DNA from 4 places in the Agarilytica rhodophyticola genome. Region 1 is predicted to be linked to each of the others. Evidence: predicted binding sites of a transcription regulator. Region 1 holds the regulator's gene; each other region holds the start of a gene.
The links. Region 1 encodes FNR, which switches genes on or off when oxygen is low (the NO sensors DNR and NnrR bind a similar motif). Its sites were predicted from a motif close to TTGATNNNNATCAA; they were not measured.

Region 1 (4,707 bases):
GGGTAAGGCCATGGCCATTGAACACATTAGCGTCACCACCAATACAATAGTCAACATATAATGTTGCTCCACCTGTAATGAGGTAATAAGCGGTATCACTAAGCCTGCCGTAGCGGTATTACTCATAAAAGTAGACATCAGGCCAACAAATAGCGCGATCACGAAGTACAGCCAAGCCGGCGCCAAGTCCAGTGGTAATAGAGTGATTAATACTCGATCCAAACCACTTAGTTTCATGGCAACTCCGAGCGCCAACCCACCTGCAATAATATATAAAATATCCCAAGGTAACTTTCTAAAATCAGAGGTATCGAGTAAGCCCATCCAAAAGCTGGCAATAATGGGAAAAAGCGCCACCGTTCCTGTACTTAAGTTGATAAGACTTCCAAAAAACCAACCGCAAACAGTGATCAAAAAAATGGCAATCACCGCCCAGTGCTGAGCGGTGTTTTTCTGTTGTTCAGGCTTGTTAACTTCTAACACTAGATCCTTTGGTGGATATAAAAATAACAGCACTCGCCAAAGTATAAAAATGAACAATATAAGTAACGGGAAGGTTATCGCAATCCACTGTAAAAAGTTTAAAGCCACACCCTTTTCGGCGAGATAAGATAACGCGATGGCATTAGGCGGTGTTCCTATGGGCGTACCAATACCGCCAATATTACAAGCGAAAGGCACACTGAGAACTAAGCCCAGTCTAAAATTGTGGCCTTTAGGAATGTTATTAAGTAAAGGATAGATAATTGCCAACATCATCGCCGTAGTAGCGGTATTACTCATCCACATTGAAAGAAAGGTACAAGCGATAATAATACCTAATAATGTGGTTTTCGCATTACCTTGAGTACGGTGCAAAATAAGGTAGGCGAATTTATGATCCAAACCGAATTTCTGCATAAGTGAAGACAGCACAAAGCCCCCCAGGAACAGCAAAATAATGTTTGAGAAGAAGGGGGAAAAAAATACCTGAGAAGTAAGACTACTATCTAGCAGCAAAACTTCTGGCAATAACCAAACAATTTCAAGAGCAAGAATGACAAAACTTACTACAAATAGTGGAATAACTTCTGTTATCCATAAGCATGCAGCAATGAGTAATATACAAGCGGTAATCTTTTGTGGTTTGGTTAGTACAAGATCGGTAAATGTTAGAGTTTCACACAAAATTATTATAGCTGCGATAAATATAACCGCTGCTAAACTCTTAAATTGAATTGATAACAGGCGCATTAAAATCTCATTAATAGATAGTTGCTAGTACTTATTTAAACATGACCTCAACAAACGGACATTGATAATACTAGCGTTGCCATTACACCAAGGTGACAGCGACTTTGAGCCTGTTAGCAGCCTTAACATGCACTATGCATGTATTTCATCATTGTAATACCTTGTGAGAAAGCTAAACGCCATCCTAAATCAATTCTACTGTTAAATTCAGGATCAAACTCTTTCACTGTTGCAATCATGCACTCAAGCCAGGTGTCATAAACTTTAGGGTTAATATTAAGGTGATTCTTATCATGTATTTCACCAATGCCCTTCATATGTTCAAGACTTTTATCGCTTAGAGTGAAACTCACGCAATACAAAAGTGACTTTTTCAACATACGCTTCTGGCGCTCCATGTCGGTATTTTCAAAAGCTTTTTTTATATCATCATCTGCATTGGCAAAGCGCTTATAGAATTGGTCAAAAAAAATCAAACCAGAATCGTTAATTCTAGTTTGCTTGCCAAATATTCGCTCATAGCTATCGTAAAAATCTTGTATATAGGACACACAAAAACCTCGTTTCAGATTGACAATGAGATATATAACAGTCAAAGGCAGATACGATTTTTGCCTAGACTATTTGGGAGTGTGAGCCTATAGGATAATGCTACTGACAAGTAGATATTGAAACGCCTTTTAGTGCATCTAAATCCAATATTTCAATATACTTTTTATCTGTCTTGATAATGTTGCTTTTATGTAGGCGTGTGAAAACACGGCTGACAGTTTCAATAGTTAAACCTAAGAAATTACCAATATCTGATCGCGACATTGGCAGGTGAAATTCTCGTGCTGAAAGCCCTTGTTTTTCGTTGCGAGCAGCAATACTAAGTAAAAAAGCGGCTATTCGTTCAACAGCATTATTTTTATTTAACACACTAATCAGCTGCTGGTCATTAGTAATTTCTTTACTCATTAACTGAAAAAACCTGCGCTGCAAACTTGGCATTTGTGTACTTAACTCCTCGAAGTGAGAAAAAGGTATTTCACACACAGATGATGTGGATAATGCGACGGCGGAATTAGAATAAGCGTCAGAAGTTAAACCATCCATGCCAAATATTTCACCGGGCAAATAAAACCCCGTAATTTGTTCGAGACCATCTTCAGTAAGGGTAAATGCTTTAATGGCTCCTGACCTTAGCGCGTACACAGACTTAAACTGCTCACCAGCACGATAAACATGTTCGGTCTTTTGGATAGGGCGACTTCGCTGGATTATATTATCGAGTTTCTGCACATCATCAAGTTCTAAACTGATAGGCAAACAAATACTGCCAAGACGACACTCTGTACAGTTAACATGATGCGATGATTGCTGACAAATAATATTTTTATCTGCACTATTTTTCATTTACTGCGGGCCTCGATTTCTACAATACAATAATGCTACGTGCGAAGTAACTGGATATGAATATGTTAAGTATAAAGCTTTTATCTGTCTTGTTGCTATTATAACAGGCACTATAACAAGTATGTATATAACAGTTATCTATGGCGACCATGACAACAATAATAACAAGACCTTGTAATACTAAACACTAACGATACAATCTAAGCCAACCACCATACCAATCACTTTGAATACTGTGTCATATATCATCCACAGTAGAAAATGGTAGTTTGCCGCAGGACAACGCATCAGCATAATGACAAACTGAAGAGAGATTCTCAATTTTTCTATTATTAATTATACTGACTGCCTCAGGGCCTAAGCAAATTATATTATTACTTTTGATATCACTATTATCTAAAATGGACGCATTTTGAGTAATTAATGTGTCCGTTTTAAGTCCCAAAGATGAATTACCAATAAAAACATAGTTTGGCTCGTGCTTTTTTATAAGTAGCTTAACTTTTGAAACAAGACTCGCAATATCATCACTTAAACGAGTAATCTGAATACCCGTTGTAGTAAATGGGTAACGTTTTGCACAGGCGAAGAATTCAGCGACAACATCTGCATTAAAATCGTCCTCAGTTTCAATTATTAATTGGCATTGATTAAAACCGAGACCTTTAAGTAAAGCAAAGTTTTCACCGTTTACTTCATTTGGGGAACAAACAACACGATGTTTTCTTGTGATGGCTGGAGACACCTTAAAATTAGATGCAATATTATAGACCAAACTAGTGATCTCATAAGGCTCCAGAGAAAGACAGGGTCTTACTAATTCTAAAGACTCTAATGATCGCTGTCCCAATAGTGTTCGCCACAAAGCCAACTCGCAACTTAGACAATCGAAGGTGTTAGCCTGGTGCTGCTTTAGCCTAAAAACCTGCGTTGAATTTAGTCCCAAGCTCACCGACTGTTTATGCTTGAGAACAATACCATTACTAGAATTGATCAACACAGATTCCCGCAAGCTTTTCGCTTTCGGGTATAACACGCTTATATTGGGAGGTTTAGATACGCTCATGGTATCTATGCTAACAATGTCCATATTTTTTTTATTGACTTTAATCAAGTGATAGAGAGATTCCCGCACTCAGCAAGAGAGACTCTGGCAATACAGGCCGCTGGTCTTAACAAGCCCAAGTTGATATACGTCAACAACTAAAAATAATCTTGCAGCAATAATCAGATTACTAAAATGTAAGACACGTTAACGGGTCGCACCACGTTTCATCTAAAAGTTTCACACAGATACATCCTATAAATTAACTTATTTGTACACACCAACTGATTGATAGGTATTTATAATGCGAGTAGGTATTTTGACTGGAGGGGGTGATTGCCCAGGCTTAAACGCCGCTATTAGAGCTGTAGCGAAAAGTTTAATCCTTAAGCAAAAAGCCGAAATTATAGGGGTTAAAGATGGTTTTTTGGGTCTTATAGAAAAACGCACTACCACTATTAGCTATTCAGATTGCAGCGGTATTTTGAATCTTGGCGGTACCATTTTAGGCACTCATAATCGGGCTGACCCTTTCAACCATGAAGGGCGCGATGTTTCCAGTCATGTAAAGGACTATTATGACACCCTTGGTTTAGATGCACTGGTGGTGATAGGCGGTGATGGTTCCTTATCTATCGCCTCAGAGCTTGCACAGATGGATATGAATATTGTCGGCGTCCCTAAGACCATAGACAATGACCTTATGTGCACGGATAGAACTTTTGGTTTTGACACCGCCACCAGTATTGTCACAGAAGCCATTGATCGTTTACGTACCACTGGACAATCTCACAAGCGGATAATGATACTGGAGACAATGGGACGCAATGCTGGATGGATCGCCTTACATTCAGGTTTAGCGGGTGGCGCGGACAGTATTCTTATCCCAGAACACCCCTATAATATCGAAGAAGTTGCCCGCATTTGCCAAGCACGTAGTGGTGATAAAGGTTACGCATTGGTCGTAGTTGCTGAAGGTGCCCGTCCGCAAGGAGGCAGCACTGTCGTCAGGGAAACTATCGCAGACAGTC
Region 2 (4,707 bases), 360 kb from region 1:
TCCCGCAGTTGTGCTATCTCATCCTGGTAGGGGTAGCGCGTTAACTTGGCCATATCAACAACCAGTGTTTGCAAAAGCAGGATTTAGAACCATCGCATATTCAAGGCGAGGATATTTTGGCTCGCCAGCCGGTTCAAAAAATGATACCGGTAATTATGCTGACGACCTTAATGCCTTGGTTGAGCATTTAAAGGTGGACAAGTTCCACATTCTAGGTCTGGCAGCGGGAGGGTTTGCCGTCTCAGACTATCTGGTTTCCTATCCCGAAAAGCTACTAAGTATGACTATCGTCTGTAGCCTCTTTGGTCTATGGGATAAAAATATCGATGAACGACTAGATTTTATCCTTCCTAAAAGTTTTAGTGATTTACCCCCTGAATTTAAAGAACTGGGGCCTTCCTATCGATGGGCACATCCTGAAGGAGTAAAGGAATGGCTTGAAATGGAAAAAAAATCTAGAGGCGATGGCGTTAGGCATGGTCAAAAAGCGAAAAATAGTATCACTTGGGAGAAAATTCGAGCCGCTAAGGTGCCTACTTTCTTTATCGCCGGTGGAGCAGATCTGTATCAACCTCCCTCAATGATGCGAGCAGCGGCACGTGAAATACCGGGTAGTGAAACACTAGTGGTTGCAGAAGCTGGGCACGCTATCCAGTGGGAGCAACCTACTTTGTTTAATAGCGTGGTGATGGCGTTTTTCAAAAAGCATAGTTAAGCATTTATTTGCGTGTTAATGGAGATCAATGTATATAACCTAAACTGAAGCATAATGCCTTTCTGAGTAAATGCTTTTCTGAGCAATAATTTCTTGCGTTAGTCCGAGCTAACCGTCTTATTTTTGCCAAAGACATACCTCCGTTAGTTATTGCGATAAATTCACCTTTTATCCCAATAGATACAAGTCATTTTCCACTAAGTTCCAGCTTTATATTTCACTCGTTACCAGAGAACACTCCTTTCATCGCATAACGTGTTGTATTAGAGATATAGATAAGCTTATATAGCGTAAACCTATTAAGTTTCGAATAATCCTGGTTATTGATGATGAAAAAAATAATTCAACTTATCGCTATTTTTTGTTGGTGTAATTTTGCCATGGCGTATAAGCATGATGGGCATAAAGGGTTTGATATTAAAGTAACTGATCTTGGGAGTGGTATTTTTGAATTAAGAACAGACCGTTCAGGCAACGTTGCCGTGTTAATCGGTGAAGATGGAGTTTTTATGGTTGATACACAAATGGAGCATTTAGTCGAACTTATTGATGGTGCTCAGAAAAAGCTATCGGACAATCGCGATGTCGACCTTATCCTCAATACGCATTTTCACCGAGATCATGTCAGAGGTAATGCGTACTTCAAGAAACGTGGAGCCATAATTATGGCGCACCCCAATGTCCGTAAATACCTAGAAAATCCTGGAGCGATCAAAGCATTGGGTCGCAAGGCTCCCTCATTTACACCGGAATATTACCCTACTATTGACATAACCGAAGACGCGTCAATAAAAATGAACGGCCAAAGTATCGAACTTTATCACACACCAAACGCTCATACTAATAGTGACCTCTTTGTGGTGTTCAAAGAAGCTAATGTCATACATGGCGGAGACCTTGTTTTTGCTAAGCGTTTCCCATTCATTGATATTGATAATGGTGGATCGGTAGCGGGTTTCATTGCTGGTATTAGGCAAATAATTACAGTCGCCAACTCAAATACTAAAATTATTGCGGGACATGGACCAATAGTGACTATTGATGACTTAGAAGCAACTATTACTATGTTGAATGAAACACACGAAATTATTAGAAAATTAACCGAGAAAGGTTTATCCCTAGCTGCTATAAAAGCGCTAGATCCATTGAATGGTTATACAGAAAAATGGGACTGGGCATTTATCACCACTGAGAGAATGGTAACGACACATTACTACGATATAACAGGACTGCTGGAATAGCTATTGATAAATAAAAGAAACTTCTTCATATCTAGCTTTTGATCACTACTCACTTAAAACGAATATTGATAATCCAATAACAGCATTCATGATACCCCCAAAAGAAGCAACAAACTATTTCAAAAACCTAAAAACACTTAGGCTTTTATTAACAACCTGTAAAGTTCATCTTTCAATACAGAGCGGATATGTTTTTTCTCACGCATAATATCATCACCAATAGGAGAATCTCGTAGCTCTAGCGAGCGAATTTCTTCATCGATTGCGTCATATACCTTCATTTTTTCTGAAAACTTTACATCGCTCTGTAAGAGTTCTTTTATTTTATCAATATATTCTGGAAATTCATGAGTAAGAGAATGATTTTCACCTAACATATAAATATCTTTTTGTTTGTTTAGATTAACGTAAGAGTGCTAATACGATGTATCAATAAATGCACGTAGCGAGAATAAAGTTCTCGCTATTTCTTAATATATTTTGATTTTCGTAAAACTCTTGCACAATAGAGTACTTTAAAACATAGAGTACTTTAAAACGGTGCAAATTGATCCTTTGGAGAACTGGGAACTGACCAGCGTTTATCCGCAGACAAGCTCGGAGTCTGCTTAACATTATGTGCAATTTGACCACGATCGCCATAGAGCCAAAGTACCATATTTGTGCGCTCACCATTAGTAATCGAGCGTGCGGCATGTGGAATATGTCCTCGATGCATGACAGCCACACCAGGGGCAAATGTAAACTGATTGACCTCGCCATTTGTCGAATTAAGAAAATCAACGGCAGAGCCATCGAATATCTCATTTGGTAAGTTCAAATTAATATTAAGTGTAATAGAAGATGCATCGGTGTGAGGCTGTATAGAGGTATCTGTACTTGGCTGATAACGAATAGAAAAGCCAAAGGTTTGTGTATCGTAGCCAGTAATTTCTGGAAACAGTAAACGCGCAGTAGGCCTTACAAATTTATCCATCAAGCTATTATAAAATGACTGGAAACCCGGTGCTGCAAGGTAGCCCGGTGAGCGTCTATCCAACATCATTCCAGCTCGATTCAAAACAATACCGTAAGGTGGACGTAAAGGTATACTTGCGTCTGAAGCACTATCCAGATAGCTACGTAGGTCTGTTAAGCGTTCAGGATCAAAGAACTGACACTGATAAACATCCGGCGATACTTCATGCCATAAATCCCTGACAGCTAACTCTTTTGTTGGGTTCTCCCAAGCCGCCAAGATAGCCTCTCTTAACCTTGCGTCTAATAGTGAGTCATCAAGCGTAACAAGATTCTGTTCAGCACTCTGCTCCCACTGTTTCCATGCCTCAACAAAAAGAGTATTATTTTTTTCCCAGAATTGTTGAACAGAGGGGGCTCTATGCAACATGTCCTCTCGCGTCGGTAATTCTAAATTTCGTGCTTTATTTAACTCAGTAAGAGATACCATTTTATCCAACTCTTAATTGTTTAACATCACTATCTCTGCGAAGCCAAACTAAACAATCTAGGATTATTTAAAGTAATTAACTTCATTAGATGTAGGTAACAACTCGACTTTTATGCAATTATCTTTGAGGCGAGTTAGAAGATCCCGCAAGCTACTTTATTGATCTCACGAGACCTCTAGTTTTTATGAAGCCGTTATTTTATTCCTTGCACCTGCATAACCATTTCTTCCCAGTTACGCTGATTCTCAATGTCATGCTCAAGACCTTGCTCATCGGCAGTTTGGAAACGCTTAAGCGCTGGTGTTTTACTGGTTGCTTGATATAACCAGTATGCTTCAGCTTTCAAAGCGTCTTCGATAGGTTTATCGATTGACTCATACACCATTTGCTTACATGAATTGATTGATTCGGCGGGGAACTGAGCAATACGTTTTGCCAAAGTATCCACGTATTCACCAATTTCGTCCGGCTCTAACGCTTTATTGATTGTTCCCATTTGCTCAGCTTCATCTGCATCGAAGTCACGCGCACTTAAAATTATTTCAAGTGCCCTTCCTAAACCGGTTTGTCTTGCCATACGCGAAGCACCTCCGCCACATGGCAAAATACCCATACCCACTTCCATCTGCATGAACTTGAATTTACCACGAGCAGCAAAGCGCATATCCAATGCTAGAGCAAGTTCATGACCACCACCACGAGCAAAACCTTCCAACTTCGCAATTGTCGCTTGCGGAACCTTACTAATTCTCTCGCACACTGCTTGGAGATCGAGTAACTTAGCTTCTTCTCTTGATACAGCTTCATCGGACATATCCTTTAAAAGTTCTGTATCGTAATGGCACACCCATATTTCAGGATTTGCCGATTGGAAAACAACTACTTTAGTATCGCGGTCACGCTCTAATCGCATTGCCAGACTATTGAGATCAGCTAACATTTCTTGCCCTTGTACGTTCACCGTACCAAAGTCAAAAGTAACCGTCAGAATGCCGTCCGCTTGCTGAGTGGTAAAGGTAGTAAATCCTTCGTATTTCATATTTTTTCCTCTTAGGGTTTAGTTGTTCATAGCGACACTCATGTATCACGGTCTAGAGCTATCATCTGAGAAATTACTTAAACTAAGCTAATCTCAAATTTACTAACGATTGTGTCAATCGCATCGATTAACGCCTTGTTTCTGGCGTCATCTAAGGCATCGGGATGTGGAGATGCCCAGCTGCCGATATCGTTGTCAAAATATTTACCTGAGCTATCGGCAAAGTCACTGTGTAATGCTGCTCGGGTCAACACTTCAGCACCG
Region 3 (4,707 bases), 2.9 Mb from region 1:
AGGCTGCTGATCGACAATACCGGTTTCAAATCCTTCTTCGAATAAAATCTGTGCGGAAGTTTCTCGCACTGAAATAATCTTATTCTCAGTTTCCACTTCACCGTTGAGGCTGACTGTCAGGGTTACGCTATATTCTCCTGCTGCAGCGTATGTATGCTCTATATTCTGACCGTCACCTGTATTCCCATCACCAAAGTCCCAGCTAAACTCTGCTCCGTCTAAAGTATCCCTGCCACTAAAGTTAGTTACTAAGCCATTAGATGTTGAGGTAAATTCAGCATTGAGAACTGGCACCTCAGGTTCAACAATAACCATTTTACTAATACTTGAGCTGGCACCTTTTGAATCAGTAACAGTTAGCGTAATATCGTAGGAACCAGCTGTATTATATGTATGAGAGCTAGTAACTCCGCTACTTGTTGAGCCATCGCCAAATGCCCACGCATAACTCAGGGTATCACCATCAGCATCTGTCGATGCACTTGCATCAACATTGATAACAAAAGGCACAGTACCCGAGATATTCGATAATAAAAATGAAGCGAATGGCTCAGTATTGGGAATGCTATCGTTCTCGCATACAGCACCAGTGACAACCGGATTCATCATATTTGCATTGGCAACGGCCTTAGTTCCTTGGAAGCCAAACTCTGCAGTTTGCCCGGGAGCAATATCCCTACTCCAAATTTGATTTTCAGCAAAATATGGATTATCTCCAGAAAAAACAGCATTCCACGAATTGGTAATTTTCGATCCGTTTTCATATTCCCACGACACATTCCAACCCGATATTGTGGTGGTACTAGTATTGGTAATTTTTATACTCCCAACAAAACCCGTATTCCATTCGTTTTGAATAATATGCTCACAAGTTGCAGCTAAACTGTGCTGACAAAATAGAGAACATGTTAAGGCCATCAGTGAAGTCCTTAACGAACAACCGAGTGTTAAATTAGACATAAAAAACCTTATGATTATGAATTAAAAGCTATCGCGACAACGCTTAAGTTAAGAAGGTTTAATTATAAAAAAAACGTAAGGCTTTTAATTAAGACAATGCCCATATAGTGAATGGTGGCTCAATGAGAATAATTATTGGCAGCAGAGACATTATTAAGGTTTTGAAAAAAATATTATTTTAAAGTTTTTACGTCAAATTCATATACCAAATAAATATTGCCATAATTTACAAGTGACACAGCGTAAGAGAGACGTATATTCGCAACTTGTCTTACTTAAAAAACGATAAAAAAATAATTATTTGTAGGTTCGTATTTCGCTAAAAATATAAATACGATAGATAAAAATAGCAGGGAGAAAATAAAGGAATAAAAAGTGGTAAATGCGATAGTACGATATGAGTATCAAGTTGCTAAATTCTGATGCCGATATAGAAGGTCATATCAGCATCAGACATATAAGTGGACACAGGTGAAACCAAGTCAGTCAATGAACTCAGGCTCTAGCCCCATCCCCCAGATTAATATGGTTCCGATCATTGCCGTTACCATAAGTACAAGACCAACAGTAATAACAGAAGAGGCATACATAAAGGCGCGATCCTTATCGATATTCATAAGAATAGGAATGCCTTCATAAATAAGATAGACCGAGTAACAACCAGCAACAACCATCGCAATAGTGTTTAGCCACAGTACAGGGTAGGCAAGAAAAATACCCACTAAAAATAGAGGCGTAGTTATAAATACGGCTAACGCTGTGCCATCATAGTGAACTCTTTCTTCAGGCCCTTGGACGCCATATGTATGTGACATCCAATTAATAAATTCTCCTAAAATAAACACTCCTGCAACTAATGCAACATAGGTGAGCGCACAGAGGGAAATGGCACTATTGACTGATAGACGCACCGGATCACCATCGCCTACAGACCAGCCAACCTGAGTGACACCATAGAAAGCTGCAAGTACGGGTATAAGCGCCAAAAATGGTACATGCGTTAAGAATACTTGTCTGAAAGAATCTTTTTGTTCACGAATGAGTTTCCATTCGTTATCTGGATTGATCAATATACCAATAGTGTGATCTAACAGCGCCATATAGCCTCCAATTCAAAGCAGTCTCGTTTATTTTTATTTGAGATCTAATAGATGTGCTTCAATTATAGAATGCCATCGCATGAATTTGCTATAAATAACCCACAATAAGGTTTGATCTAGCTCATACAGAGGGGAAAAACCTGCCCTATTTAACTACCCGCAGAGAAGGTCTGCGATCTGGCGTCTCTTTTTTCACATTCGTTTTGGGCTCAGGATCGGGATCAGGCTCAGGAGGAGCTTCAAAATCAAACATCATACCCTGGCCATTTTCTCTAGCATAGATACCCAAAATAGCGTGGCAGGGAACATAAAGATCGGTGGGAATTCCACCAAAGCGGGCATTAAAGGATACAGCCTTGTTACCAAGGTCTAAGGTACTAACTGCCCTGGGGGCGATATTAAGAACAATCTGACCATCCTTATTCACATACTGCTGAGGCACTTCAGTACCCTCCAAACGAGCGTTAACAACGATATGAGGTGTAAAATCGTTATCAACGATCCATTCGTAGAGAGCACGAATCATATAAGGACGGCTAGATGTCATTGCCAAAATACAAGTCTCTTTACTGTCAACTTACTATAAACTATCCGACTACTGGCCGCTTAAAGCGACCGCATTTCTCGTTCACTTTCGGTCAAGCTCTCTTGGAAGGATGAACGCTGAAACATTCTTTCCATATAGTCCAATAAGGGCATAACCTGACGCGTACGCGGTAATTCTATACCGAAACTACCTAGACGCCAAAGGATGGGCGCTAGACAACAGTCAACCAACGTGAACTCATCACTCATGAAAAAAGGTTTTTCAGAGAAGATCGGTGCTATAGCAGCAAGACTATCTTTCAAGTCTTTTTGCGCTTTAGCCACTAAATCGCGGTTTTTACCCTCGAGGATAGTTTTAACGAGTGGACACCAATCACGCTCAATTCGATAAATAAACTGGCGACTTTCTGCTCTTGCTACAGGGTAAACAGGAAGTAGAGGCGGATGAGGAAAACGTTCATCCAAGTATTCCATCATGGCAGCTGTATTGTATAGAGCTAGCTCTCTATCGAGCAATGTGGGCAGTGAGTTATAAGGATTTATCTCACTTAGCTCCATTGGTATATCACTAGGATCTACGTCCACAACATCGACTGAGACCCCTTTTTCAGCCAGTACAATTCGGACTCGATGGCTATAGTGATCGCGACTGTCCGAAAAATACGTCATGGATGAGCGTTTGGCTACAACTCCCATTAATTAATACCCCAACTTTGCACTACAATTTACTCTGCTGAATACAATTATTTAGTATTAACCTAACATAATTAAGCTAATACTAAAAATAAGCAGAAATGAATTCCTATTATATACTAATGAACGTCTTTCCAATATTCACGGTTTAACAACCAAGTAAATATTAATAACACACCTAGGAAAAGAAATACAAAAACGCCGATACGCTTTCTCTGTGGAGCCATAGGCTCAGCCATGTAAGTCATGAAATTCACAAGATCATACACAGTCTTATCATATTCTTCAGCGCTAAGAGTCCCCTTATACTCTTTAACTTCGACACTGCCACAGGGAGATTTAACCGCTTCACCTAGCTCATTGCGAACAACATCACCATGAGAATCTCTCTTATCTCCAGGAGCACACTCAGGCAGCCCCTGTAGTTCCATGAGTACATGCGGCATACCAACATTGGCGAAAACCTTGTTGTTAACACCTTTGGGCCGACTATCATCTTTGTAGAAGTTCTTGAGGAAGTTATAGACCCACACACTGCTACGTGCTCGAGTCACTAAAGTTAGATCTGGAGGCGTAGCGCCAAACCATTTTTTGGAATCTTGAGGACTCATGGATATTTCCATAAGGCTACCGATTTTTTGATCGGAAAAAACCAAGTTATCAAGCATCGCCTGATGAGGAATATCAAGATCATCTGCCACTCGACCGTAGCGAGAAAAATTAGCAGAGTGACATCCCATGCAATAGTTGACGAATACTTGCGCCCCGCGCTGCAAAGATTCCTTATCCTCTAGGTCAGCCTCAAAGTGCTCACATGGGATACTGCCACATGCGCCACCGCCAGCGGCAACGGCTTTAATAGGAATAATTACCAGAGCCAAGAACAATGCAAGTCCGCCAAGCACAACAATCTTATTAAGTCCCTTCATCTGAACACGCTTAGGCTCAGGATGAGTTTTCTCCATTTTCGTCCAGAAAGGCATACCGATGAAGTAAGCAAAATAAATCACCGTACAAATCTGGGACAGTATTGTTCTTCCTGGAGTCGGCGCTTTTACACCAAGGTAACCCAAGACAACGAAGGCAGCAGCAAACACAATCAATGCAACGCGGCTAAATGTGCCTTTGTAACGCATAGATTTAACAGGGCTTCGATCTAACCAAGGTAAGAAGAACAAAATAACAATAGCAGCTGCCATGGCAATAAAACCGAGGAACTTAGAGGTAAATACACCACCTAAATCAAAGGTTACAGCCCGCAATATTGCGTAAAACGGAGTGAAATACCACACCGGAGCAATATGCTCAGGAGTTTTCAAACCATTAGCTTCTTCGAAGTTTGCATGTTCTAGGAAGTACCCGTTTAGCTCTGGAGCAAAGAAGACAATACCTAAGAAACCAAACAAGA
Region 4 (4,707 bases), 1.7 Mb from region 1:
TATTTATTTTTATTTTAAATTTTCACTGTTAATAAGTGGCTATTTTCGCTATAGCTTAAAAATCGATACCGTTGGTGTTAATAGCCTTTAGATAAGTATGACGAAAGCTATACTAAAAATACCTATACTATTTTTCCTATAAATATAATATAGACGATAAATTGTAATTTTAAGTTTACCTGTTTCATTTTTGTATAGGATACATTGCTGTTGATTATGGTGGCTTTACTTTGACCTTGAAGTTTCTATAACCTGATTTTTTGTGGGTGTTTTGGTCGGGTATGTGAGGCGCTTTAATTTAATAAAGCGACGGAGAAAATATCGGCACGAGAATTCAATTTTACTAGAAAAGAAGTGTCAATTTGTGAGTGCTTGCGATAAAGATTTAGTGTTTCTTACTTTTTGGTTATGAGCTTATTTCTTTAGTTTTTTTTATATTTGGAGGCAGTTTTTTTATCTTGAGAAATTGTTTAAAATACTCTTAACTTTTTGTTATAAGCACCTGATTATGTAATAAGCAATAAGTCTTTTGTGATTTGATATTTGTTAATAGAAGGTAGCTATATTTGAAGAAAAAGGCGCCTTGTGACGCCTTTTTCTTCGAGTTGGTTGACATAAAATTGAGCTTTTGATAATCGTTTGCTAATAGTTTCTTATTCATTTACTTGAATCCAGCCTTTAATTAAATCGAAGTAAACGAATTCAGCATCAATAGATTCTACCCGTCGTAGATCACCATTTTCTGGTGGATCATACTCTTCTAACCCTTCTAAGGCTAAAGCATTTGCCATTGTCGATTTGCGCCGGCATTTATTTGTTAGCTCGTTCATATGCAATTCTTCCGCACTCCAGCTTAAACCATCTCTTTCTACTGGTGATGCTTTTGCATGATCGGAAATTAGAAATACTGCCGATGTGCCGGCCATTTTTTTGTATGTGGATTCTGCCATTTTTTACACCGTATTAGTTTTAGTTACTGTAAGAGGCCCTGCAGTCATGATGATTAAAGTTCGATTCTGTTTTATAAAACCTTTGAATACTTTATGGTATTTAGCGAAGATGTATTAGAGCGTAAGTATTTATCAAATACCATGGCGATATTTCTTAGTAGTAAACGGCCGCGATCCGTTATTTTAATTGTATCCTGATCTATAGTAATTAGCCCATCATTGCCCATTGCTTCTAGTTTGATGAGCTCATGATTAAAATATTCTTTAAAATTAATTTTGTACTGTGCCCCTAAATCATTAAAATTTAATATGTGGCTACACATGAGGTGTTGAATAATGTCAGCACGAATTTTGTCATCCTCCGATAGCAAATAACCTCTTTGGGTGGCAAGTTCATGATGACTGATAGCGTTTTGATAATCGGGTAAACTCTTATGATTTTGTGCAAATGCACCGTTTATTTTACTAATAGCGCTTACCCCTAGGCCAATAACATCACAATCACCATTTGTCGAATAACCTTGAAAGTTTCGGTGCAGCGTACCACTTTCCAGACTAATGCTTAGAGGATCTTTTGGTAAAGCAAAGTGATCCATACCGATATGACAGTATCCTGCCTCTACTAAGCTCTCTACACTTAGCTTTAATAAGGCCAGCTTTTCTTCTGCACTCAATAGGTGCTCATCTTTAATAAGCTTTTGCGATTTAATTAATGATGGCATGTGGGCATAATTATAGAGTGCAATACGATCGGGTCGAGCTTCGATCATAGTAGTTAAAGTATCCTTAAAACCCACTATATTTTGTTTTGGCAGTCCATAAATAAGGTCGACAGATAATGACTCGACTTTTGATGCTCTCACAGCTTGCAATAACTGAAGTGTTTGTTCTTTACTTTGGATGCGATTTATAGCGATTTGAACCTGTTCATCGAAATCTTGTATACCAAAGCTCATTCTATTAAAACCTATCTCAGCCAGAGAGGATATATCAGCACTATTGGTTGTTCTCGGATCAATCTCAATACCGATCTCACATTGTGATAGTGGTGCTAATACAAAATTATCCTTTATACACTCTATCAGTGAACGAATTTGGTGCGCGGTCAAAAATGTTGGTGTGCCGCCTCCTAAATGTACTTGCCTTACTTCTCTATTTTTATTAAATAGTTTTCCTTGTAGCGCTATTTCTTTTTGTAACGCATGTAGATATATTTCAGATCTTTTCTTATTTTTAGTTATGACTTTATGACAGCCGCAGTAATAACATAACGATTCACAAAACGGTATATGAATATATAACGATAAGGGTTTAGTTGAATCTGTGTAATTACTCTGCGTTACAATTTGACGGTAGTTATTAGCCTTAAATGAGGAACTAAATTGCAGTGCTGTTGGATAAGATGTATAGCGAGGCCCGGATACGTCATATTTCTTCATAACGTCCTGACTTATCAAACCTTGTGGATATATTTTATTGCTCACTCTTAACACCTGAATATTTTAAATCTAGAAAATATATATGTATTTGATCCAATAGTCTGCGCTATCTGTTACTGGAGGTGTTGATTTAAGTCATATTAGAGGAGGTTTTGTTTACACAAGCTCATGTGGATAATACAGAAAGTAAAATCTCGGATGTTATCTAGTATTTGCTTACTTGATATATGTCAAAAAAGAATAAACTTTTATAGAAATGTTATTAGTTAGGGTCTGTTAACAGACCCTAACTGGCTTCACGTTGCAAGGTTAGTTGTTTGTGAAAACCACGCGTGCCTATCGAAACGCGCGATGCATCCATGCACTGCTATTAACCTGACATATACTGTTGCCGGGCTAATAACACTAATCAAAGTGATTGATTTAAATACATTAACCAAAAGTTACAAGGCAGCTTGAGAGGCCGTTAGGAAGTCTCTTATAGCCATTGAGAGAAATCAATCCTGTAGAGTATAGACCGAATCTTCCCTTGTTTTTCACAGCTACAATGAAGTGGCCGTAGGAAGTATCTCCACTAGGTTTTACGCCTTTTTGGCTGGCTTGGTATAGTTCTTTGGCGAACAGTTTATTACCCCAATTTAAACAGTCATAATCCTTAGGTGTGACCTTCGCAACAATGTTGCCGCGTACAGCATTGAGGTTAAGGTGCTTGCTATCGCCATCATGATAAAAATAGTAGTCTGATCCATGCTCTGAAACTACAATAGTGCAACCATTTACTCCACCGGTCATTACAATTGTTCCGTTAGCAGTATTCTTAGGCACTTTTACCCAACCTACCCCCTGTCTTAACCAGGGGTAAAAATAGTCACTATTACCGTTGGGGGCTTCTACTGCTTTGATATCATAGAAGCCATTCGCAAATTTCTTTTCTTTAATCGTGCATCTACCACCTTGGGCGATCGCTCCATGCCGTTTAAATGAGCCTTCTTGTGGCCCTGTACGGTATACATTGAATTTACAAGACTCTAGTGGGTTATTACGTAAACTTTGTAATGACATAATATTCTTCCTTAATAAAAACGCTTGTCTTCTTCAAAAGAGTATCTTTTGTTATTGCTGACTAAGTAACAAAAGAATCTAGTTGGTAACAAAAATATTTTATTTATCTATGAGCTTAAAGCTAAGGATTAGACTTAAGTTGTATTGAATATCCTTCGACTCCTATGCATGATGGGAAGTTATTCCTATCTGAGAAATGCTATGTCAACTGTAGATATCCAAGAAGTAGTTAAATTTTTGCGCTCTACCACGCCTTTTGCACAGCTTGAGTATGAGGATGTACAGCATCTGGTATCGACTCTAGACGTTATCTATATACCTAAGGAAGGGTGTGTTAAGTTTGGTAACAATGAGCAGCAAGCATCTATATTTGACGGACTTTATATTATCAGACGGGGAGCATTTGAGGTGTCTGATAGTGGAGGAGCTTTGGTAGATAAAATCGCTGATGGCGAGTGTTTTGGAATACTATCTGTACTACCATCCGACGCTGAGCCAGCATCTGAAGCTTTTGAAGCCACTGCACTTGAGGATAGTCTGTTATTTCGCTTACCCAAAAAGGACTTTCAAGTATTGGCACACAAAAGTCGTATTTTCGCTGACTTTTTTGCGGATACCGGAGCAAAACGGCTCGATAAACTATTTCTTAATCGACAAAATGTCACTGTAACTGATACTTCTGATATCGAGGCTAAGAAGAATACCCGTAATCCCAGCCTCACTGACAAGCCCATGGCTTATGACTCTATGGCAGACCAGAGCGTGTCTTCGCAATCTTGGGATGTCAAGGATTCAGGTCAGCAGCTGTCGCTCCCGGTGACACATATTATGTCAAGCAATTTAATTATGGTGAGCCCTGATTGTTCTATTCAAGATGCAGCTGCCACTATGACTCGTACGCGGGTGAGTTCTATCTTAGTTGTTGAAAATAATAATTTAGTGGGTATTGTAACGGATAGGGATTTACGTTCTCGTGTACTAGCTGCTGGATTATCTCCTTCCAAGCCCGTCAAGGCTGTTATGACCAAACAACCCATCGTATTACATTCATCAGCACTAAGTATGACCGCTCAGCTACTGATGAGTGAAAACAATATTCATCACCTACCTATTGTTGACAAAAGTATTAACAAGGATGTAGACAATAGTACTCACAATATGACCCCCATTGGTATAGTGACAGTTACTGATGTGTTACGGCATCAGCAATTAAGCCCATTATTGATGGTTTCTGAAATAAATCGTCAGCCTTCTAT

Region 2: BVC89_RS14495 (HP1242/YdcH family protein) is a predicted target of FNR. The motif match lies at 2,437-2,450, and genes of this name have one in related genera.
Region 3: BVC89_RS04110 (Yip1 family protein) is a predicted target of FNR. The motif match lies at 2,172-2,185, and genes of this name have one in related genera.
Region 4: hemN (oxygen-independent coproporphyrinogen III oxidase) is a predicted target of FNR. The motif match lies at 2,610-2,623, and genes of this name have one in related genera.

What each region holds. Positions count from the first base shown of each region.
Region 1 is NZ_CP020038.1:3,822,838-3,827,544, forward strand. Features, by position in the region: gene BVC89_RS15910 (SLC13 family permease) at 1-1,233, opposite strand, end outside; gene BVC89_RS15915 (globin) at 1,356-1,784, opposite strand; gene fnr (fumarate/nitrate reduction transcriptional regulator Fnr) at 1,885-2,631, opposite strand; gene BVC89_RS15925 (hypothetical protein) at 2,870-3,697, opposite strand; gene BVC89_RS15930 (6-phosphofructokinase) at 3,981-4,707, shown strand, end outside.
Region 2 is NZ_CP020038.1:3,462,157-3,466,863, reverse strand. Features, by position in the region: gene BVC89_RS14505 (alpha/beta fold hydrolase) at 1-715, shown strand, start outside; gene BVC89_RS14500 (MBL fold metallo-hydrolase) at 1,042-1,956, shown strand; gene BVC89_RS14495 (HP1242/YdcH family protein) at 2,094-2,333, opposite strand; gene BVC89_RS14490 (2OG-Fe(II) oxygenase family protein) at 2,489-3,403, opposite strand; gene BVC89_RS14485 (enoyl-CoA hydratase/isomerase family protein) at 3,598-4,443, opposite strand; gene BVC89_RS14480 (SDR family NAD(P)-dependent oxidoreductase) at 4,521-4,707, opposite strand, start outside.
Region 3 is NZ_CP020038.1:959,945-964,651, reverse strand. Features, by position in the region: gene BVC89_RS04115 (PKD domain-containing protein) at 1-960, opposite strand, end outside; gene BVC89_RS04110 (Yip1 family protein) at 1,443-2,060, opposite strand; gene BVC89_RS04105 (ClpXP protease specificity-enhancing factor) at 2,206-2,613, opposite strand; gene BVC89_RS04100 (glutathione S-transferase N-terminal domain-containing protein) at 2,667-3,302, opposite strand; gene BVC89_RS04095 (ubiquinol-cytochrome c reductase) at 3,419-4,707, opposite strand, start outside.
Region 4 is NZ_CP020038.1:5,547,662-5,552,368, reverse strand. Features, by position in the region: gene BVC89_RS23085 (hypothetical protein) at 654-950, opposite strand; gene hemN (oxygen-independent coproporphyrinogen III oxidase) at 1,022-2,434, opposite strand; gene BVC89_RS23075 (hypothetical protein) at 2,822-3,451, opposite strand; gene BVC89_RS23070 (DUF294 nucleotidyltransferase-like domain-containing protein) at 3,653-4,707, shown strand, end outside.